DNA from 2 places in the Streptomyces sp. NPDC058052 genome. Region 2 is predicted to be linked to the other one. Evidence: riboswitches for the same ligand, from Rfam matches in the RefSeq annotation. Region 2 holds a riboswitch; the other holds the start of a gene.
What was found. Region 2 has a riboswitch for glycine ahead of gcvP (aminomethyl-transferring glycine dehydrogenase). Riboswitches for the same ligand answer to the same signal wherever they lie in the genome.

Region 1 (11,123 bases), on a different contig from region 2:
ATCTTCCTCTGCGAGCCCTTCACCTCCACCCGCCCGGACGTCATCGTCCTCTGGGTCCGCTACTGACCCGAACGGGAAACGGCCGGTCCCGTGGGGGCGGGACCGGCCGTTCGTCACGTACGCGCGGGCGTGCTCAGCACTCGATGATGTTCACCGCGAGGCCGCCGCGCGCGGTCTCCTTGTACTTGACGCTCATGTCGGCGCCGGTCTCCTTCATGGTCTTGATGACCTTGTCGAGGGAGACCAGGTGGCTGCCGTCGCCGCGCATGGACATCTTCGCCGCCGTGACGGCCTTGACCGCCGCCATGCCGTTCCGCTCGATGCACGGGATCTGGACCAGGCCGCCGACCGGGTCGCAGGTCAGGCCCAGGTTGTGCTCCATGCCGATCTCGGCCGCGTTCTCCACCTGCTCGGGGGAGCCGCCCAGGACCTCGGCGAGGGCGCCCGCCGCCATCGAGCAGGCCGAGCCGACCTCGCCCTGGCAGCCGACCTCGGCGCCGGAGATCGAGGCGTTCTCCTTGAAGAGCATGCCGACCGCGCCCGCCGCGAGCAGGAAGCGCACGATGCCGTCCTCGTCCGCGCCCGGCACGAAGTTCATGTAGTAGTGCAGGACGGCGGGGATGATGCCGGCCGCGCCGTTCGTCGGGGCGGTGACCACCCGGCCGCCGGCCGCGTTCTCCTCGTTCACCGCCATCGCGTAGAGGGTGATCCACTCCATCGCGTGCATCGCCGGGTCGCCCTCGGAGCGCAGCTTGCGGGCCAGGGTCGAGGCGCGGCGGCGGACCTTCAGGCCGCCCGGCAGGATGCCCTCGCGGGCCATGCCGCGCGAGACGCACGCCTGCATGACCCGCCAGATCTCCAGCAGGCCGGCGCGGATCTCGTCCTCGGTGCGCCACGCCTTCTCGTTCTCCAGCATCAGCGAGGAGATCGACAGGCCGGTCTCCTTGGCGAGGCGCAGCAGCTCGTCACCGGTGCGGAAGGGGTACTTCAGGACGGTGTCGTCCGGGATGATCGGGCTCTCGCCGGCCACCGCGTCCTCGTCCACGACGAAACCGCCGCCCACGGAGTAGTACGTCTTCTCCAGGACGAGCGCGCCCTCGGCGTCGTACGCGAAGACCGTCATGCCGTTGGCGTGGTACGGGAGCGCCTTGCGCCGGTGCAGGACCAGGTCCGCGTCGAAGTCGAACGGGATCTCGTGGGCGCCGAGCAGGTTGATCCGCCCGCTCGCCTTGATCCGCTCGAACTCCTCGTCGGCGTTCTCCACGTCGACCGTGCGGGGCGAGTTCCCCTCCAGGCCGAGGAGGACCGCCTTCGGGGTGCCGTGGCCGTGGCCGGTCGCGCCGAGCGAGCCGTACAGCTCCGCCCGGACCGTCGCCGTGGAGGCGAGCAGCCCCTCGTTCTTCAGCCGGCGGGCGAACATCCGGGCCGCCCGCATGGGGCCCACCGTGTGGGAGCTCGACGGACCGATGCCGATCGAGAACAGATCGAAGACCGAGATGGCCACGGGAGGACTCCTTGTGGGGCTAGACGCCGTTGTCTGCCGGGGTGGAGCAGAAAAGCGTGGAAGACATGGGGCGGGGCACCGCGCTCACTGTCCAGTGTGCGCGGTGCCCCGGAACTCTCGCTGGGACGGACCCAGGAACGAAAGCGTACGAAATTACTTCAGGCCGGGGTACAGCGGGTGCTTGTCGGCCAGCGCGGTCACGCGGGCCTTCAGCGCCTCGGCCTTGTCCGCGTCGAAGCCCGGCTTCAGCGTCTCGGCGATGACGTCGGCGACCTCGGTGAAGTCCTCGGCCGTGAAGCCGCGGGTGGCGAGGGCCGGCGTGCCGATGCGCAGACCGGAGGTGACCATCGGCGGGCGCGGGTCGTTCGGAACGGCGTTCCGGTTGACCGTGATGCCGACCTCGTGGAGACGGTCCTCGGCCTGCTGGCCGTCGAGCTCGGAGTTCCGCAGGTCCACCAGGACCAGGTGCACGTCCGTGCCGCCGGAGAGGACCGAGACGCCGTGCTCGGTGACGTCGTCCCGGACCAGGCGCTCGGCCAGGATGCGGGCGCCGTCCAGGGTGCGCTGCTGGCGCTCCTTGAACTCCTCCGAGGCCGCGACCTTGAAGGAGACGGCCTTGGCCGCGATCACGTGCTCCAGCGGGCCGCCCTGGAAACCGGGGAAGACCGAGGAGTTCAGCTTCTTGGCGAACGCCTTCTTCGCCAGGATGATGCCGCCGCGCGGGCCGCCGAGCGTCTTGTGCGTGGTGGAGGTCACCACGTCCGCGTACTCGACCGGGTTCGGGTGCAGACCGGCCGCGACCAGACCCGCGAAGTGGGCCATGTCGACCCACAGGTACGCCTCGACCTCGTCGGCGATCCGGCGGAACTCCGCGAAGTCCAGCTGGCGCGGGTACGCCGACCAGCCGGCGATGATCACCTTCGGGCGGTGCTCCTTGGCCAGGCGCTCGACCTCGGCCATGTCCACCAGGCCGGCCTCGTCCACGTGGTACGCGACCACGTTGAACTGCTTGCCCGAGAAGTTCAGGCGCATGCCGTGGGTGAGGTGGCCGCCGTGCGCCAGGTCGAGACCGAGGATCGTGTCGCCCGGCTGGGCGATCGCGAAGAGCGCGGCCTGGTTGGCGGAGGCGCCGGAGTGCGGCTGCACGTTGGCGTACTCGGCGCCGAACAGGTCCTTGATCCGGTCGATCGCGATCTGCTCGGCCACGTCGACGTGCTCGCAGCCGCCGTAGTAGCGGCGGCCCGGGTAGCCCTCGGCGTACTTGTTGGTGAGGACGGAGCCCTGGGCCTCCATGACGGCGACCGGAGCGAAGTTCTCCGACGCGATCATCTCGAGGGTGGACTGCTGGCGGCGGAGCTCGGCGTCGACGGCGGCGGCGACGTCCGGGTCCAGCTCGTGGAGGGGAGTGTTCAGAAGCGACATGAAGCGATCCCTAGGGGGTCTCGGTCAGCCTGCGGTGAAGGCGGTGTACTCGTCGGCGGTGAGCAGGTCGTCCGGCTCGCCCGTGATGCGCACCTTGAACAGCCAGCCGCCCTCGAAGGGGGCGGAGTTCACCAGCGAGGGGTCGTCGACGACGTCCTGGTTGGCCTCGACGATCTCGCCCGTCACCGGGGCGTAGAGGTCGCTGACGGACTTGGTCGACTCCAGCTCGCCACAGGACTCGCCCGCGGTCACGGTCGCGCCGACCTCGGGGAGCTGCACGTAGACGACGTCACCGAGGGCGTTGGCCGCGTGCTCCGTGATGCCGACCGTGGCGACGCCGTCCTCGACGGCCGACAGCCACTCGTGCTCCTTGCTGTAGCGAAGCTGCTGGGGGTTGCTCATGGCCTGATTCTCCTGGATCGGGGGAGTGCGGATGTACGTGGGTCTTGCGGGGTGAGACGTGTCCTGAGACGAATGCGTCACGTCCGGAGCGGGCCCGGACGGACGGGCGCCTACTTCTGGCGCTTGTAGAACGGCAGCGCCACGACCCGGTACGGCTCGTGGGTGCCGCGGATGTCCACCCCTACACCCTCGGCGCCGGGGACCGCGTGCGCCGCGTCGACGTACGCCATCGCGATCGGCTCGCCGAGCGTCGGGGAGGGGGCGCCGGAGGTGATCTCGCCGACGACCTCGCCGCCGGCGACGACGGCCATGCCGGCGCGCGGGACGCGGCGGCCCTCGGCGATCAGGCCGACCAGCTTGCGCGGCGGGGCGGTCTCGGCGCGCTCGGCGGCGGCCTCCAGCGCCTTGCGGCCGACGAAGTCGCCCGGCTTCTCGAACTTCACGACCCGGCCGAGACCGGCGTCGAAGGGGGTGAGGGAGGTGGTCAGCTCGTGCCCGTACAGCGGCATGCCCGCCTCCAGGCGCAGCGTGTCGCGGCAGGACAGGCCGCACGGGATCAGGCCGACGCCCGCGCCCGCCTCGGTCAGCGCCGTCCACACGCCCTCGGCGTGCTCCGGCTTCAGGAAGAGCTCGAAGCCGTCCTCGCCGGTGTAGCCGGTCCGGGCGATGAGCGCCGGGACGCCGGCGACCGTGCCGGGCAGGCCCGCGTAGTACTTCAGGCCGTCCAGGTCGGCGTCGGTGAGCTGCTTGAGGATGCCGGGGGACTCGGGGCCCTGCACGGCGATCAGCGCGTACGCGTCGCGGTCGTCGCGGACCTCGGCGTCGAAGCCGCCGGAGCGGGTCACCAGGGCGTCCAGGACGACCTGCGCGTTGGAGGCGTTGGCGACGACCATGTACTCGGTCTCGCCGAGGCGGTAGACGATCAGGTCGTCGAGGATGCCGCCGTCCTCCTGGCAGATCATCGTGTACCGGGCGCGGCCGTTGCCCACCGTGGAGATGTTGCCGACGAGGGCGAAGTCGAGCAGGTCGACCGCCTGCGGGCCGGTGACGGTGATCTCGCCCATGTGGGAGAGGTCGAAGAGGCCGGCCCTGGTGCGGACGGCGTTGTGCTCGTCGCGCTCGCTGCCGTACCGCAGCGGCATGTCCCAGCCGGCGAAGTCGGTCATGGTCGCGCCCAGCGAACGATGCAGGGCATCGAGGGCGGTCAGGCGGGGGGTGGTGCTCATGATGGACGTGGCTCCCGGTTCCCGAAGGCGGAAAACATGACAGGCAAGGACGTTCCTCCCCATCTGTCATGGAACCTGAGAGGTTCACCGGGGGCATCCCCGGCTTGCACCTTGGGTGGGGACACGACAGGTGTCCCGCTTTTCAGATCTGCCTCATCCACGCGGTACGGGGCCTGAGAGATTCAAGGGAGGGTCTTGCTCCTTCGGCGCCCGGACGGCCGAGGCCGGTCCGGAACTCTCCCGCGCGGATTCGAGCGGCCGGTATGCGGTTGTACGGCGCTGCGCGCGCCTGGCGCGCACATCATCGCACGCGGTGTCGGCGCCGCAAATCGCTTGTCTCGGATTACCGTTTCTTTACACTTCGTGGGCAAGGGTCTCCGTGAGGTTCCCGGTACGTCCCCCGGGGACCCGACAGGGGGAGCAGCGATGAGGATCCAGCACACCGGCGTCTTCGCGACCGACGCCGCCATACCGGCCCAGCGGCCGCGCGCCCGGACCCGCGCGCGCGGGCGCGTCGTGCGGGACCTGCGCGACCGCGGCGGGCGGGGCCCGCGCGCCCTCACCTTCGCCGCCGGCGACGTCGTGGTCGTCTCCGGCCTGCCCGGCAGCGGCAAGTCGACCCTGCTGCGGCGGGCCGCCGAGGGCCGTGGCATCGACTCGCAGGACGCCCGGGAGCGCTGGGAGGCCCGGATGCCCCGCCTCCTGCCGTACGCGCTCTACCGCCCGCTCGTCCGGATCGCGCACTACGCCGGGCTGTACCGGGCCCTGCGCTCCGGCGCCGGCGTCGTGGTCCACGACTGCGGTACCCAGTCCTGGGTCCGCGGCTGGCTCGCCCGCTCCGCCGTCCGCCGCGGCCGCGCCCTCCACCTGGTCCTCCTCGACGTCGACCCGGACACCGCCCGGGACGGCCAGCGCGAGCGGGGCCGCGGGGTGTCCGCGTACGCCTTCGCCCGGCACCGCCGGGCCGTCGGCCGGCTCGTCGGCGCCGTCGAGTCGGGCCGGCTGCCCCGAGGCTGCGCCTCCGCCACCCTCCTCGACCGGGACGCCGCCACCGCGCTGCGCCGCATCGGCTTCCGCGAGACCTCCTGAGGCCGGCGCCGCCCCCCGGGTGCCGGTTCTGGTCACAGGCGGGGCGGGGCGGCGTTAGGGTGCTGCGGGACGGCCGGGACCAGGGCCGTGCGAGAAGGGGACGGAACCACCGTGGACGTGACGTGGCCGGGCAACGAGCTGGAGGAGGCGCTGGCCGCCGCGCTCGGCGAGCCCGCGGCCGGAGGCCGGCTCATCGAGGTGCTCGGCCGCAGCCCGGTCTGGGTCCCGCTGCCCAACGGCGGCGGCCCCGACAGCCCCGACCTGGACCTCGCCACGATGGAGATCGGCGGCGCCGCCTACGTCCCCGTCTTCAGCTCGCAGGAGCAGTTCCTCGCCTGCGTCGGCGACCACATGTCCTTCACCGTCGCCCCCGCCCGTGACTTCGCCCGCGGCCTGCCCCCGCAGCTCGGCATCGCGGTGAACCCCGGCGGCACCGTCGGCGTCCCGCTGCCCCCGCCCGCCGTCGCCGAGCTCTGCCGGACCGGCCGCACCGCCCTCGACGGGCCCGCGTCCGGCGGCCGCGTCCGGCTCTTCGAGCCCGACTGGCAGGACGACCCGGTCGACTTCCTCACCGCCGCCTCCGCCGAGTTCGACGCCACCGGCGTCGTCGCCTCCGCCCGCCGCACCCTCGCCAGCGTCGAGGGCACCGAACCGGCGCTCTTCATCGGCGTCCAGCTCACCGGCTGGGACGGCGTCGACCGCAACGCGCCGCTGGACGCCCTCGGCCGGGCCCTCGGCCGCGTCGAGGTCGCCTGGCCGGTCAACCTCATCCTGCTGGACATGGCGGCCGACCCCGTCGGCGACTGGATGCTGGAACGGGTGCGTCCCTTCTACCAGCGCGCCGCCGGATGACCCCCGGCGCTGTCTAAGCTGGACCGACCGAGACCGAACCACCGAACCGAGCCGTACGAGACAGAGGGGCGGAACCCAGGGTGAGCGCGTCAGGCGCGACCGGACAGGTCGAGCACATGCTGCGCCAGGTGGCGCCCGGACGCTACGACGCGTACGAGGGACTGCTGCACGCCCTGGCCGACGGCGAGTTGTACATGCTGCTCTGGCAGGGCTCCGCGGGCTCGCCGGAGGCCCAGTACGGCAACATGGAGGTCGACGGGTACGGCTACGCGCCCTGCGTCACCTCCGCCGGCGAACTGGCCGCCTCCGGCTGGCACCGCGCCCACGAGCGTGTCACCGGCCGCGAGATCGCCCGCGCCCTCTACCCCGAGCGCTGGGGCGTCTGGCTCAATCCGCACGCCCCCGGCGGCGGCGTCGGCATCCCGTGGGCCGATCTGCGCCGGATCGCCACCGGCCTGGACCGGATGCCCGCCGGACCGCTGCGGGTCTCCGAACCCGCCCTGGAGATGCCGCAGTTCTATGCCCAGCTCACCCAGAACGCGCACCGGACGCCGGCCGTCCGCTCGCTGCGCCGCGGCTGGGTGCAGCCCGCGCTGGGGACTCCGTACCTGGTCATCGGCCTGGACCTGTACGACGGTTCGGCGGCGGCCGTCGACGAGGTGCGGGCGATGATGCGCCAGTCGATCGGCTCGGTGCCCGAGGGGCTGCCCGTCTCGACGGTCGCGCTCTCCGACGCGTACGACCCGGTCGCGCTCTGGCTGAAGGCCCACGCCCGGCCCTTCTACGACCGCGACGCCCACGGCGCTCCGTCCCAGCATGCGGGATCCCACCGTCCGGGATACGGCTACCCGCCCGCGCAGCACCGCTGACGCCGCACCCGCGACTTTTCCCCGCCCTGGCCGAAATGGCTTGCCAGGGCGGGGTTTTGCGTCCAGTTGAGACCGCTCCCGCCGCCGATGTCCGGCATCGGACCGTTTTGGTGAGTGTCCGGGTCTCAGGTTGGTATCACCGCTATGCGGACTGTTCTCTGCCGCGTCACTCGCCAGTAGCGTTCGGCCGGTCAAGACCACACATGGCGACCCAGGGGTGGACCCATGCGCATACTCAATTCCCGGTCGACCCGGGCTCTGACGGCGGCCCTCACGGTCGGCCTCATCGCCACGGGCTGCGCGAGCGACCGGGACAAGGACGAGAACAAGTCCGGAGCCAAGGACACCTTCGTGTTCGGTGCCCCGGGCGACCCGGCCTCCCTCGACCCGGCCCTCGCGAGCGACGGCGAGACCTTCCGGGTCACCCGCCAGGCGTTCGAGGCGCTCCTGGAGCACGAGCCCGGCGGAAGCAAGCTGGTGGGCGGGCTCGCCGAGAAGTGGTCGAGCAACCCCGAGGGCACCGTCTGGACCTTCAACATCCGCAAGGGCGTGAAGTTCCACGACGGCGAGACCCTCGACGCGAAGGCGGTCTGCGCCAACTACGACTACTGGTTCAACTGGAAGGGCACCTACCAGTCGAGCGCGGTCTCGTACTACTGGCAGACCATCATGGGCGGCTTCAAGGCCAACGAGGACAAGGAGACGCCCAAGGCGAACTACAAGTCCTGCACGGCCAAGGACGACGCCACGGCCGTCATCGAGGTCTTCGAGCCCTCCGCCAACCTGCCCGGCGGCTTCTCCCTGAACGCCCTCGCGATCCACTCGCCGAAGGCGATCCAGGAGTACGCGAAGCAGCAGGTCACCGAGGCCGGCGACGCCATCACGTACCCCAAGTACAGCCAGGAGGCCGGCACGGTCGCCGGCACCGGCCCGTACAAGATCACGAAGTGGAACAAGGGCAACAAGGAAGTCGCCCTCGAGCGCTTCGACGACTACTGGGGCGACAAGGCCAAGGTGAAGAACCTGGTCTTCCGCACGATCGACACCGAGGACGGCCGCCGCCAGGCGCTCCAGGCCGGTGACATCGACGGCTACGACCTGGTCGCGCCCGCCGACATCAAGACCCTCGAGGGCGCGGGCTTCCAGGTCCCGACCCGTGACGTCTTCAACCTGCTCTACCTCGGTATGACGCAGGAGGCCAACCCGGCGCTGAAGAAGCCCGAGGTCCGCCAGGCCATCGCGCACGCCGTCGACCGCGAGAACATCGTCAAGACCCAGCTGCCCGAGGGCGGCAAGGTCGCGACCCAGTTCATGCCCGACACGGTCGCCGGCTACTCGGAGAACGTGAAAAAGTACGCCTTCGACACCGCCAAGGCCAAGTCGCTCCTCGCCGGCGCCGGCGCGAGCAACCTCTCCGTCGACTTCTGCTACCCGACCGAGGTCACCCGCCCGTACATGCCTGCCCCGCAGGACATCTTCGAGCTGGTCAAGGCCGACCTGGAGAAGGCCGGCATCAAGGTCACCCCGAAGCCGAAGAAGTGGAACCCGGACTACGTCGACGCCGTCGAGAAGGGCGGCTGCGCGCTGCACATGCTCGGCTGGACCGGCGACTTCAACGACGGCTACAACTTCATCGGCACCTGGTTCGCCGGGTACGACAAGCAGTGGGGCTTCAAGGACGACAAGGTCTTCAACGCGGTGAAGGCCGGCTCGCTCCAGGGCGACCCGACCAAGCGCACCGACCTCTACAAGGCCGCCAACGAGGCGATCATGGACTACCTGCCGGGTCTCCCGCTGACGTCCTCCCCGCCGGCCATCGCGTTCGGCAAGAACGTGGTCCCGCCGAAGGTCTCCCCGCTGACGCAGGAGAACTTCGCCGAGGTCTCCTTCAAGTAACACACCCGTAAGCGGTCCGCCCGGTCACGCGTTCCTCCCGTGACCGGGCGTCCGCGCATCCACCCTCCACACGCAAGAAAGGGGCACGCGGGGTGTTGCGACTCGTCGTACGACGACTTCTCCAGCTCATACCCACCCTGCTCGGCCTGTCGGTTCTGCTCTTCATCTGGCTGAACCGACTGCCCGGCGGACCCGCCTCAGCGATCCTGGGCGAGCGGGCGACCGAAGCCGATGTGGCGCGCATCAACCGCGCGCTGGGCCTCGACCAGCCGATCTACGTCCAGTACGGACGCTTCCTCAAGCGGCTCCTCGACCTCGACCTGGGCACCTCGGTGCAGACCGGACAGCCCGTCTGGGACGAGTTCGTGCTGCGCTTCCCGGCCACGGTCGAACTCAGCCTCGCGGCCATGCTCATCGCCACCGTCGTGGGCATCCCGCTCGGCTACCTCGCCGCCCGCAAGCGCGGCGGCTGGATCGACGTGGCCTCCGTCTCCGGCTCCCTGGTCGGCATCTGCATCCCGGTCTTCTTCCTGGCCCAGCTGCTCAAGGGCGCCTTCGGCGAGATCTTCGGCACCTTCGGCCGCCAGTCCACCGGCATCGACGCCACCAGCGTCACCGGCTTCGCCGTCCTCGACGGCGTGCTCACCGGCGAGTTCGACGCCGCCTGGGACGCCCTGATGCACCTGGTGCTGCCCGGCATCGCCCTGGCCACCATCCCGCTCGCGGTCATCGTCCGCATGACCCGCGCCAGCGTCCTGGAGGTCCTCGGCGAGGACTACATCCGCACCGCCGAGTCCAAGGGCCTGGAGCGCCGGGTCGTCCGCGGCCGCCACGTCCTGCGCAACGCGCTGCTCCCCGTCGTCACCGCCGTCGGCCTGCTCACCGGCAGCCTGCTCTCCGGCGCGGTGCTCACCGAGTCCGTCTTCTCCTTCGGCGGCATCGGCTCCTTCATCCGGACCGCGATCGACGCCCGCGACTATCCGGTGCTCGTCGGCTTCATCATGTTCATCGCCATGATCTACGTGCTGATCAACATGCTCGTCGACCTCGCCTACAGCGTCATCGACCCGAGGGTGCGGGTGCACTGATGAGTCTGATCACCACCACTTCGAAGATCGACCGGCTCGCCCAGCTCACGGCGAAGACCGAGACCGCCAGCGGCGCCAGCCTCTGGCGCGAGGCGCTGCGCCGGCTGCGCAGCAGCAAGATGGCGATCATCGGCGGCGCGATCATCGCCGGGTTCGTCCTGCTCGCGGTCATCGGTCCGTGGATCGCCCCCCACGGGCCCACCGACCAGACCTGGCGCGGCGAGGTCTTCTCCAACCGCGGCGAGTTCGTCGGCGCGCGCGCCGAGAACTGGTTCGGCCTCGACCACCTCGGCCGGGACATGTTCTCCCGGATGCTCGTGGGCGCCCGCCAGACGCTGCTCGTCGGTGTCGTCTCCATGCTCATCGGCCTGCTGATCGGCGCCGTCGTCGGCATCGTCTCCGGCGCCGCGGCCACCCTCGGCGGCCGCGCCGGCCGGCGGCTCGACGACGTGATCATGCGCGTCACCGACATCCTGCTGGCGCTGCCCTCGCTGCTCCTCGCCGTCTCCGTCGCCGCCGTGATGGGCCAGTCGCTCACCACCGTGATGATCGCCGTCGGCGTCGTGCAGATCCCGGTCTTCGCCCGGCTGCTCCGCGGCTCGATGCTCGCCCAGGGCGGCAGCGACTACGTGCTCGCCGCCCGCTCGCTCGGCATCCGCAAGCGGCGGATCGTCGTCACCCAGATCCTGCCGAACTCGCTGAGCCCGGTGATCGTCCAGGCGACGCTCAGCCTCGCCACCGCCATCATCGAGGCCGCCGCCCTCTCCTACCTCGG
Region 2 (11,123 bases):
AGTCGACACCGCGGCCGGCCTCCTCCCAGGGGGCGTCCGGCGCGGCCTCGGCCTCCTCGCGCCCGGAGTCGGTGAGCGAGAAGAGCTTCTTGCCGCCCTCGCTCGCGCTGACGATCAGCCCCTCGTCCTCCAGCATCTGGAGGGTCGGGTAGACCGAGCCGGGGCTGGGCTTCCACGCCCCGCCGGTGCGCTCGCCGATCTCCTGGATCATCTCGTAGCCGTGCATCGGGCGGTCCTTGAGCAGCGCCAGGATCGAGGCGCGCACGTCACCGCGCCGCGCCCGCCCCCGGCCGCCGCCGCCCCGGCCGCGCCCGAAGGGGCCGCCGCCGAAACCGGGCCCGCCGCCGAAACCGGGGCCGAAGGGCCCGAAGGCGGCACGCCGTCGCTCGAAGTCGCCCCGCGGTCCGGGCCCGCAGTCACCGCGCCCGGCACCGTGGCCGTGACCGGATTCGTGTCCGTGGTCGTGTCCGTGTGAACGCATCGCAACGCTCCTTCCGTGAGATTCCATCGTCGAACTGTCGCGATGCTTCAACGATATATCGGAACTGTTCGGCGAGCAAGCGACTGACTGCCGCCGGCCGCCGTCGCGCGGCGACCGCGCCGCCCCGGCCGGCGCGGAGCCCGGGGCCAGACGTCCCGGATTGGCCTTGGCCCGCCCCTTCCGGCCCCCGGTACGGTCCGGAGCATGCGCATCCGAATCGTCGACGCCTTCACCGACCGGCCCTTCTCCGGCAACCCCGCCGGCGTCCTGCTCCTCGACTCCTTCCCGGACGACACCTGGCTCCGGAAGGTGGCCGCCGAGGTCAACCTCTCCGAGACCGCCTTCGCGCACCGGCTGCCCGCCGGCGGCGAGGCCGACTGGGCGCTGCGCTGGTTCACCCCGACCACCGAGGTCGACATGTGCGGCCACGCCACGCTCGCCACCGCCCACGTCCTGCACACCACCGGCGAGGCGACCGGCCCGGTCCGCTTCGCCACCCGCTCGGGCGTCCTCGGCGCCGTCACCGAGCCGGACGGCGGCATCACCCTGGACTTCCCGACCTCCTCGCTCACCCCGGTCCCGGCCCCGGACGGCCTGGCCGAGGCGCTCGGCGCCGAGATCCTCGCCGTCCACGACACCGCCGCCCACGTCGGCGACCTCGTGGTCGAGCTGCGCGACGAGGCCACCGTCCGCGCCCTCGCCCCCGACCACGCCGCCCTCAGGGCCCACTCCTCGCGCGGTGTGATCGCGACCGCTCTCGCCGCCGCCCCCGGCGACGGCTACGACTTCGTCTCGCGCGGCTTCTTCCCCGCCGTCGGCATCGACGAGGACCCCGTCACCGGCAGCGCCCACACCGCGCTCGCGCCGTACTGGTCGGCCCGCCTCGGCCGCGACGAGCTCACCGGCTTCCAGGGCGGCGCCCGCACCGGCCTGGTGCGCACCCGCCTGCGCGGCGACCGCACCCTCCTGACCGGCCACGCGGTGACGGTCATCGACGGCGACCTGCACGCCTGACCCCGGCGGAGCGCGCCCACGGACGACGAAGGGGCGTACGGCACCGGTGCCGTACGCCCCTTCCCCCTTCCCCGGCTCACACGGTGGGCAGCCAGTCCACCTTCCCCGCGAGCAGCCCGTAGCCCACGAAGGCCACGATGTCGAGCAGCGCGTGGGCGACCACCAGCGGCCCCACCCGTCCCCAGCGCCGGTAGAGCAGCACGAAGACGACGCCCATCACCATGTTGCCGATGAAGCCGCCGATGCCCTGGTACAGGTGGTACGAGCCCCGCAGCACCGAGCTCGCCACCAGCGCGGCCATCGGCGACCAGCCCAACTGCCCGAGCCGGCGCAGCAGGTAGCCGACGACGATGACCTCCTCCAGGACGGAGTTCTGGATCGCCGAGAGGATCAGGACGGGGTACTTCCACCACACGTCCGGCAGCGACTCGGGCACGACCGTGAGGTTGAAGCCCGACGCCTGTGCCACCAGGTAGAAGGCGAGACCGGCGCTGCCGATGCCGGCGGCCAGCAGCGTCCCGCGCCCGAGGTCCGGCCACGGCCGGGTCCGGTCGAAGCCGATGGCCCTGAGCCCGGCCCCCTCCCGCAGCAGCAGGTGCGCCACGAGCACCACCGGCACGAGGGCCGTGGCGATGCCGAAGAGCTGCCAGGTGAGGTCGAGCCAGGGCCGGCCGGGGGCGTACGACCCGTTGAGGTTGGCGGCCTGCTCCTTGAGCGAGCCGGGCCGGGTCAGCGAACCGATGAAGCTGATGAGCGACGAGACCGCGCTCGCCCCGAGCGAGAGCGCCAGCACGATGAGCGTCTCGGAGCGCAGCACCCGCCGCGAGAGACCGCCCGGGGGCGGGGCCGCGTCCACGACCCGTTGTTCCGACACCACGCCCGTCTCCCGTTCCCGTCGCGACCGCCGCGGGGACCGGGCCTCGGTCCCCCGTACGACGATCATGCGCGACGGCACGCCCGGAGCGCCATCCAGGCCCCCGCCGGGAGCCGCCTCAGGCGCCCTCGGCCCCCACGGCCCAGGTGTGCACCGGCTCCCCCTCCAGCATCAGCGCGCGGTACCGCCGGGTGGTCGCCGCCAGGGCCGCCTCCCGGTCGAGGCCGGACTCCAGGGCCCGGTGGAAGGTGTCGGCCTGCCAGGACGCGCCGTTGGTCTTCCGCCGGCACCGCTGCTCGATGACGCCCAGGTAGAAGTCGCGGTCCGCCGGATCGATGTGCCAGGCGTCGAGCCCCGCCGCGGCCAGCGGCAGCAGCTCGTCGAGGACGAGGCGTACGGCGGGCTGGGTCGCGATCCCGCCCGCGCGGCCCGGCCGGGGCCAGCGCAGCTCCGCGTCGATGCCGTGGCGGCAGGCGGTGTCGAAGTTGGCCTCGGCGTCCTCGAACGCCATCCGCTTCCAGATCGGCCGGGGATCGTCGGCGAGCGAGCGGACGAGCCCGTAGTAGAAGGCCGCGTTGGCGAGGACGTCGGTGACGGTGGGGCCGGCGGGCAGGACGCGGTTCTCCACCCGGAGGTGCGGGACGCCGTCCACCCAGCCGTAGACCGGCCGGTTCCAGCGGTAGACGGTGCCGTTGTGCAGGACGAGCTCCTTGAGCTGCGGCACCCCGCCCTCGTCGAGGACGCGCAGCGGGTCCTCCTCGTCGCAGAGCGGCAGCAGCGAGGGGAAGTAGCGCACGTTCTCCTCGAAGAGGTCGTACACCGAGTCCACCCACCGCTCGCCGAACCAGGTGCGCGGCCTGACCCCCTGGGACTGGAGCTCGGGCGGACGGGTGTCGGTCGCCTGCGTGAAGAGCGGCGGGCGGGACTCGCGCCACACCTCGCGGCCGAAGACGAAGGGCGAATTGGCCCCCAGCGCTATCTGCACCCCGGCGACGGCCTGGGCGGCGTTCCAGACGGAGGCGAAGCGGGCCGGGGTGACCTGGAGGTGCAGCTGGACCGAGGTGCAGGCGGCCTCCGCGATGATCGACTCCGAGGTGTGCCGGAGCCGTTCGACGCCCTGGATGTCGAGGGTGATCTGCTCCCCGCGGGCGATGAGGATCTGGTCGTTGAGCAGGGCGTAGCGGTCCGCCGACGAAAGGTTCTCGAAGACGAGCTCGCGCTGGGAGAGCGTCGGCAGTATGCCGATCATGACGACCCCTGCGTCGACTTCGGCCGCCTTGCGGTCGGCATATCCCAGTCCGGTCCTCAGCTCTTCCGCGAGCCGGTCGAATACGTGGCCGCCGAGCCGGCGCGGGGCGATGTTGACTTCCAGGTTGAACATTCCGAGTTCGGTCTGGAAATCGGCGCTCGCGATCTTTTCGAGGACGGCGTCGTTCAGCATCCGCGGGAGTCCGTCGGATCCTGTGAGATTGAGTTCGATCTCGACGCCCATGAGGTTCCGCGGGCGGTCGAACCGCTGCTCCGCGAGGAGCCGGGCGAGCCCCGCCAGACACTGCTGGAGCTTGCGCCGGTAGCGCTGCCGGTCGGCCGGGCCGAAGCCGTCCGTCGCGACCTTCTCCCCCATCGAGGCGTCCCTCCCGCGTGGCGGCCACCGGGCGGGCCGCGCGTACGGACGATGATGCCCACGCCACTGATCGACAACGCCTGCGTTTCCGGCCGCTCCACGGATAGTCTGGTACGAACCTGCCGCCGCGCGCACGGCCTCCCACCTCCGGACCGGCCGACGACATATACCAATGTCATATTGCCCCGCCGGCGCGGGCGGCACGACTTTCGGAATTCGGACGTCCGGCTTGCCGGGGAATGCGAGGACGGAGATCCTGTCTTCGCTCCGATTCCGTCCCGCGATCCACCGAATACGACCTGATGACGCCTTGCCAGGAATATCGGCGGCGCCTAGCGGAAACACTCTGTGAACACGTGTCGTATAAACTCCGCGGACGAAGCGGAGCGCCGGCGACGGCCATGACCCATGGCCCCCCGCTCCGCCCCCGCCGCCGACAGCGCCGTCGTACCTGTCCCCGTAGCCGCGCATTCCCGTATCCCCGTGTCTCCTGAGCGAGAGGCGACCCACACGATGCTCCGACCCTCCCCGGCCCCCGCGCCGGCCCTCCGCAGTGTCCTCGCGGCACTCGGCTCGCCCACGGCCGTACGCGAGGCCCGCACCCCGGCCCTGCGTGCCGCCCAGGGACCGCTGAGTCCCGAACTCCCGCTGCCCGTCCACGTGCTGAGGATCTCCGGGGCACCGGAGCAGACACCCGGCACCCGGCTGGTCGGCTGGCGTTTCCTGATCCGGAGCGGGGACCGGGCGATCGCCGCCGCGGACACCATGCTCACCCCGGACGGCTGGTCCTTCTCGCACTTCTTCGAGGGGCCGTACGTCGCCGCCACGGAGCGGGCCCTGGTCCAGGCCGAGGCCCTGCCCGGCACGTACCAGCCGCGGCTGCTGTCGGTGCCGGAGCTGTACATGCTGACGCTGTGGCTGCACGCCGAGCCCGACCCGGACGCCACGGACCCGGACGCGGAGACCTCGGACGTCCTCGTGCCGCTCGCCCCGGCGCCGCCCGGCATCGCCGCCAACCGTCCCTACCGGGTGGCCGATCTGCTGCCCGTGCTCAGTACGCGTCTGGCGCCGCCGCCGCTGCTCGGCTCGGCGGCACCCGCCTGATCCGGCCCGCTCCGGACAGCGGTGCGCCCCGTGACCCGGTCGGGTCACGGGGCGCACTGCTGTCCGGAACCCGCGTCCGAACGCCGTCGCCGAACACCCCTCCCGTACGGACTAGCCCGCTCGGGCCACTCCGAACCACCCGAAAAGGCCGGGGTGTTGACCTGAACCGCCCCTGCGGGTGACGCGTCTTCCCCGGAGAGGACGAGCTGACGCGAAATACCTGCGGAAGACCGTCCGTGCGGCAAGACTGGGACCGGAACCGAACCGACCGACGGGGGCGGCCATGAGCGCGAAGAGCCGCAGGACATCCACCACGACGCAGCGAAAGAACCCACCCATGTGCCAGCACCAGCCTGCCTGTCCCACCGCCGACTCCGCCGACCGTGAGGCCGCCCGCCCTGTGGCGTGCCACCCGGAGCAGGGGTGGAGCCTGCTGTGCAACGGTGTCCTGCTGTTCGAGGACACCGGCGAACTGCTGCCGGACGGGCAGATCATCGCTCCGCACCGGCCGCTCACCGCGGGCCGGGTGACGACGGCGGCCTGACACCGCCCGGGCGAACGCCGAGGGCCGGCCCGGAGGAGACTCCGGACCGGCCCTCTGTCATGCCCGCGGTCAGTGGTCGTACTCGTCCAGCGGCGGGCAGGAGCAGACCAGGTTCCGGTCGCCGAAGGCGCCGTCGATGCGGCGGACCGGCGGCCAGTACTTGTCGGCGGTCGAGACGCCGGCGGGGAAGACCGCCACGTCACGGTCGTAGGCGTGGGTCCACTCGCCGCCGAGCGCGGCCGCGGTGTGCGGCGCGTTGGCCAGCGGGTTGTCCTCGGCGGGCCACTCGCCGGAGGCGACCTTCTCGATCTCGGCGCGGATCGCGATCATGGTGTCGCAGAAGCGGTCCAGCTCGGCCAGGTCCTCGGACTCGGTCGGCTCGATCATCAGCGTGCCGGCGACCGGGAAGGACATGGTCGGCGCGTGGAAGCCGTAGTCGATCAGGCGCTTGGCGATGTCGTCGACGGAGACGCCGGTCGCCTTGGTCAGCGGCCGCAGGTCGACGATGCACTCGTGGGCGACGAGCCCGGCCGGGCCGGTGTAGAGGACCGGGTAGTGCGGCTCCAGGCGCTTGGCGATGTAGTTCGCCGCGAGGACGGCGACCTGGGTGGCGCGCTTGAGGCCCTCGCCGCCCATCAGCCGGACGTAGCTCCAGGAGATGGGCAGGATGCCGGCGGAACCCCACGGGGCGGCCGAGATCGGGCCGACGCCGGTCTCCGGGCCCGCGGTGGGCTGGAGCGGGTGGTTCGGCAGGTACGGCGCGAGGTGGGCGCGGACGCCGACCGGGCCGACGCCGGGGCCGCCGCCGCCGTGCGGGATGCAGAAGGTCTTGTGCAGGTTGAGGTGCGAGACGTCGCCGCCGAAGTGGCCCGGCTTGGCGAGGCCGACCAGGGCGTTGAGGTTGGCGCCGTCGACGTACACCTGGCCGCCGGCCTCGTGGACCTCGGCGCAGATGTCGGCGACGTGCTCCTCGAAGACGCCGTGCGTCGACGGGTAGGTGATCATCAGCACGGAGAGCTCGTCGCGGTGCTGCGCGATCTTGGCGCGCAGGTCCTCGACGTCGACCTCGCCGTCCTCGGCGGTCTTCACGACGACGACCTTCATGCCGGCCATCACCGCGGAGGCCGCGTTGGTGCCGTGCGCGGAGGACGGGATGAGACAGACGGTGCGCTGCTCGTCGCCGTTGGCGCGGTGGTAGGCGCGGACCGCGAGGAGACCGGCCAGCTCGCCCTGCGAACCGGCGTTGGGCTGGATCGAGACCTTGTCGTAGCCGGTGACCTCGGCCAGGCGCTCCTCCAGCTCGGTGATGAGCGTGACGTAGCCCTGGGCCTGCTCGATCGGCGCGAAGGGGTGGATCTGGCCGAACTCGGGCCAGGTCACCGGCTCCATCTCGGTGGTCGCGTTCAGCTTCATGGTGCAGGAGCCGAGCGGGATCATGCCGCGGTCGAGCGCGTAGTCGCGGTCCGAGAGGCGGCGCAGGTAGCGCAGCATCGAGGTCTCGGAGCGGTGCGCGTGGAAGACCGGGTGGGTCAGGTACGCGTCGGTGCGCAGCAGACCGGCGGGGAGGACGTCCCCGGCGGCGGCGTCGAGCGCCTCGATGTCGCCCGTGACGCCGAAGGCGCCCCAGACGGCGGCGAGCTGCTCGCGGCCGGTGGTCTCGTCGCAGGAGACCGAGACGTGGTCGGCGTCCACGCGGAACAGGTTGACGCCGGCCTCGCGGGCGGCGGCGGCGACGGCGTCGGCGCGGCCCGGGACGCGGGCGGTGAGGGTGTCGAAGAAGGCGCCCTGGGTGAGCTCGACGCCCCCGGCGGTGAGGCCGGCGGCGAGGATCGCCGCGTACCGGTGGGTGCGCTGGGCGATCTGCTTCAGGCCGTCGGGGCCGTGGTAGACGGCGTACATGCCGGCCATGACGGCGAGGAGCACCTGGGCGGTGCAGATGTTGCTGGTGGCCTTCTCGCGGCGGATGTGCTGCTCGCGGGTCTGCAGGGCGAGGCGGTACGCCTTGTTGCCGTCGGCGTCGACGGAGACGCCGACCAGCCGGCCGGGCAGCGAGCGGGCGTGCTTGTCCTGGACGGCCATGTAGCCGGCGTGCGGGCCGCCGAAGCCCATCGGGACGCCGAAGCGCTGGGTCGTGCCGACGGCGATGTCGGCGCCGAGCGAGCCGGGCGAGACGAGCAGGGTGAGGGCGAGCAGGTCGGCGGCGACGGTCACGACGGCGCCGAGCTCGTGGGCGGCGTCGATCAGCGGCTTGATGTCGCGGACGGCACCGGAGGCACCCGGGTACTGGATGAGCACACCGAAGACGCCGCGCTCGGCGATCTCGGCGGGGATGCCCTCGCTCAGGTCGGCGACGACGACCTCGACACCGGTCGGCTCGGCGCGGGTCTCGATGACGGCGACGGTCTGCGGCAGGGCGTCGGCGTCGACCAGGAAGACGCCGTTCTTGACCTTGCCCACGCGCCGGGAGAGCGACATGGCCTCGGCGGCGGCGGTGCCCTCGTCGAGGAGGGAGGCGCCGGAGGTCGGCAGGCCGGTGAGGTCGGCGACCATGGTCTGGAAGTTGAGCAGCGCCTCCAGGCGGCCCTGCGAGATCTCCGGCTGGTAGGGCGTGTACGCCGTGTACCAGGCCGGGTTCTCCATGACGTTGCGGAGGATCACCGGCGGGGTGAAGGTGCCGTAGTAACCGAGGCCGATCATCGGGGCGAGGACCTGGTTGCGGTCGGCGAGGGTGCGCAGCTCGGCGAGGACCTGGGCCTCGGTGCGGGCGCCGGGCAGGTCCAGCGCCTCGGCGTTCTTGATGACGTCCGGCACCGCGGCGGCCGTCAGCTCGTCGAGCGAGCCGTATCCGACCTGGGCGAGCATCTTGGCCCGCGCCTCGGCGTCGGGTCCGATGTGCCGCTGCTCGAAGGGAATGCCCTGCTCGAGCTCGGAGAGCGGAATGCGGTTGGCGGTCATGATGCGGGGGCCTCCTGGTCGTCACGACCTGCGAGGGGCACCACGGCGCGGGTGCCCGGACGGCCTCCCCCTCTGTCATCTCAACCTGAGAGCTTCACCGGCATGCCCGTGGGCACGCCGGCTTTCACCGTCGGTGAGAGCGGATGCCGTCGGACTCCCGCCCTGCTTTCCAGAGTGACCTCGCCCGCGCGGTACCGGGTGCCTGAGAGATTCCGGGGAGGATTTGCTCCTTCGGCGCCCCCGGAAACCTTCTCCGGAGGACTCTCCCGCACGGTGTCGACAGCCACAGCCAGCCTACCAGCGCGGTTGTCGCTCTCTTCGCTCAAGTGGCCGACATCCCAGATGTGCACTTTCGTAGGGGTGTAGAGCAGTTGCGACCAGTTGGAGGGACCGTGCAGACCGACATCGATCCGCGCAGCCTGATCGGCCGCAAGGCGTTCGACCGGAACGGGCACAAGATCGGAACCGTGGACGAGGTGTACCTGGACGACGCGACCGGCATCCCCGAGTGGGCCGCCGTCCGCACCGGCCTGTTCAGCAGGGACGCGTTCGTCCCGCTGGAGCCGAGCGAGCTGGCCGACGACGGTCTGCACATCCCCTTCGAGCGCGCCCTGATCAAGGACGCCCCGGACTTCGGCGTCGGCCGTCACCTCTCCCCCGAGCAGGAGCTCCAGCTCTACCGCCACTACGAGCTGACGCTCCCGCCCCCGCCGGAGACGATCCCCGACTTCGGCCGCCTCGCGGGCCAGGACGACGCCGCGTAGACCCGCCCCCGTCCCCAGATCCTTCGGACCGGCCCCGGAGCGTCCGGCCTGGATGCCCGACCACGCCCCGGGACGCGCCCCGCGTGTCCGATCGGGCACCCGGCCCGGCCGGCCCGCCACCGGACGCCTCACACGCCTCACCCGGCGTGCTGCCCACCCGCGCGGACGACGGGGGCGGATCCCTCCGCCCCCGTCACCCCGCCGGGCACCAGCGGCAGCGGGTCCGACGGCTCCAGCTCCGGATCGTCCACCGCGAAGGTCCGCACCCGCCCCGGAGCCGTACTGCCGGGCTCCTCGAACCGGACGGTGACCCGCCCGAGCCCGCTGCCCTGCACCCAGCCCGCCCCGAGGACCGCGTGCCGCACGTCGTGCCCCGGCGCCCATCGGCGTACGGCGCTCTCCGCGGCCGTCCCCGGCACCTCCACGGCCTCCGCCGCCCCGGCCCGGCCCGCCGACGGCCCGACCCCCTCCGGGGCCGCCGGGACCGCCGCCCCGGCCGCCGCGTCCGTCTCCGTCCCGGCCTCCGCGCCGGCCTCCGCGCCGGCCTCCGCGCCGGCCTCCGCCTCCGCCTCCGCCTCCGCCTGGGCGAACAGGTCCTCCTGGGTGTAGTCGGCGAGCCCGCTGACCCCAACACCGAGCAGCCGCACCCCGCCCGTCGTGTCCACGAGTTCGAGCAGCCGCTCCGCGGCCTCCCGCACCACCAGCGGATCGTCCGTCGGCCCGCGCAGCGTCTCGGACCGGGTCAGCGTCGAGAAGTCGTACCGCCGCACCTTCAGGACGATCGTCCGCCCCGAGTGCCCCGAGCCCCGCAGCCGCCGCACGCACCGCTCCGCCAGCCGCTCCACCTCCAGCCGGATCCGCAGCCGGTCGTGCAGGTCGACGTCGAAGGTGTCCTCGACGGAGACCGACTTGGCGTCCCGCTCGGCCACCACGGGCCGGTCGTCGTGCCCGAGCGCCATCCGGTACAGCGAGGCCCCGTGCGACCGCCCCAGGATCCGTACGAGCTCGTCCTCGCCCGCCTCCACGAGATCGGCGACCGTCGTGATCCCGGCCCGCCGCAGATGGTCCCCGGTGGCCGGCCCCACACCGGGGATGATCCGCACCGACCGCGGCGCGAGCAGCGCCCGCTCGGTGCCCGGCTCGTAGAGCACCAGCCCGTCCGGCTTCGCCTCCTCCGAGGCGATCTTCGCGAGCATCTTGGAGCCCGCAAGCCCCACGGACCCGGTCAGGCCGGTCGTCGCCAGGATCTCGGCCCGCAGCCGCTCCCCCACGGCCCGCGCGCCCGCGCTGTCGTCCGCCAGCCCCCCGGCCTCCAGGTCCACGAACGCCTCGTCGAGGCTGAGCGGCTCCACCAGCGGCGACAACCGCCCGAGCAGCTCCATGACCTGTCCGCTGATCGCCCGGTAGAAGGCGAAGCGCGGCACCAGATACGCGGCGTTGGGCGCGAGCCGCCGCGCCTGTCCCATCGGCATCGCCGAGTGCACCCCGAAGCGCCGCGCCTCGTACGAGGCGGTCGCGACCACGCCGCGCGGCCCGAGCCCGCCCACGACGACCGGCTTGCCGCGCAGGCTCGGCTTCGACGCCTGCTCGGCGGCGGCGAAGAAGGCGTCCATGTCCAGATGCAGGATCGTGGGGGCGGCTCTCACGTCTCCGATGCTGCCTCACGCCACTGACAATCGCCGGTACGGGCGACCCGCCCGCACCGGCCCCGGGAAGACGTTCAGACGGCCCGGTCGCGCCGGCGCCGGGCCAGCTCGTCCTGC

Region 1: another riboswitch for glycine. It lies ahead of gcvT (glycine cleavage system aminomethyltransferase GcvT); the one in region 2 lies ahead of gcvP (aminomethyl-transferring glycine dehydrogenase).

What each region holds. Positions count from the first base shown of each region.
Region 1 covers NZ_JBHVRX010000001.1:287,875-298,997, forward strand. The annotation lists gene ACFVU3_RS01450 (hypothetical protein) at 1-66, shown strand, start outside; gene ACFVU3_RS01455 (L-serine ammonia-lyase) at 134-1,504, opposite strand; gene glyA (serine hydroxymethyltransferase) at 1,658-2,926, opposite strand; gene gcvH (glycine cleavage system protein GcvH) at 2,951-3,328, opposite strand; gene gcvT (glycine cleavage system aminomethyltransferase GcvT) at 3,439-4,554, opposite strand; glycine riboswitch at 4,707-4,807, opposite strand; gene ACFVU3_RS01475 (AAA family ATPase) at 4,981-5,643, shown strand; gene ACFVU3_RS01480 (enhanced serine sensitivity protein SseB) at 5,755-6,495, shown strand; gene ACFVU3_RS01485 (enhanced serine sensitivity protein SseB C-terminal domain-containing protein) at 6,576-7,364, shown strand; gene ACFVU3_RS01490 (ABC transporter substrate-binding protein) at 7,590-9,260, shown strand; gene ACFVU3_RS01495 (ABC transporter permease) at 9,353-10,348, shown strand; gene ACFVU3_RS01500 (ABC transporter permease) at 10,348-11,123, shown strand, end outside.
Region 2 covers NZ_JBHVRX010000042.1:42,581-53,703, forward strand. The annotation lists gene ACFVU3_RS35785 (PadR family transcriptional regulator) at 1-481, opposite strand, end outside; gene ACFVU3_RS35790 (PhzF family phenazine biosynthesis protein) at 686-1,495, shown strand; gene ACFVU3_RS35795 (CPBP family intramembrane glutamic endopeptidase) at 1,572-2,372, opposite strand; gene ACFVU3_RS35800 (glutamate-cysteine ligase family protein) at 2,488-3,993, opposite strand; gene ACFVU3_RS35805 (hypothetical protein) at 4,507-5,097, shown strand; gene ACFVU3_RS35810 (DUF5999 family protein) at 5,435-5,641, shown strand; gene gcvP (aminomethyl-transferring glycine dehydrogenase) at 5,711-8,596, opposite strand; glycine riboswitch at 8,776-8,875, opposite strand; gene ACFVU3_RS35820 (PRC-barrel domain-containing protein) at 8,989-9,360, shown strand; gene ACFVU3_RS35825 (DNA polymerase IV) at 9,498-11,006, opposite strand; gene ACFVU3_RS35830 (MerR family transcriptional regulator) at 11,081-11,123, opposite strand, start outside.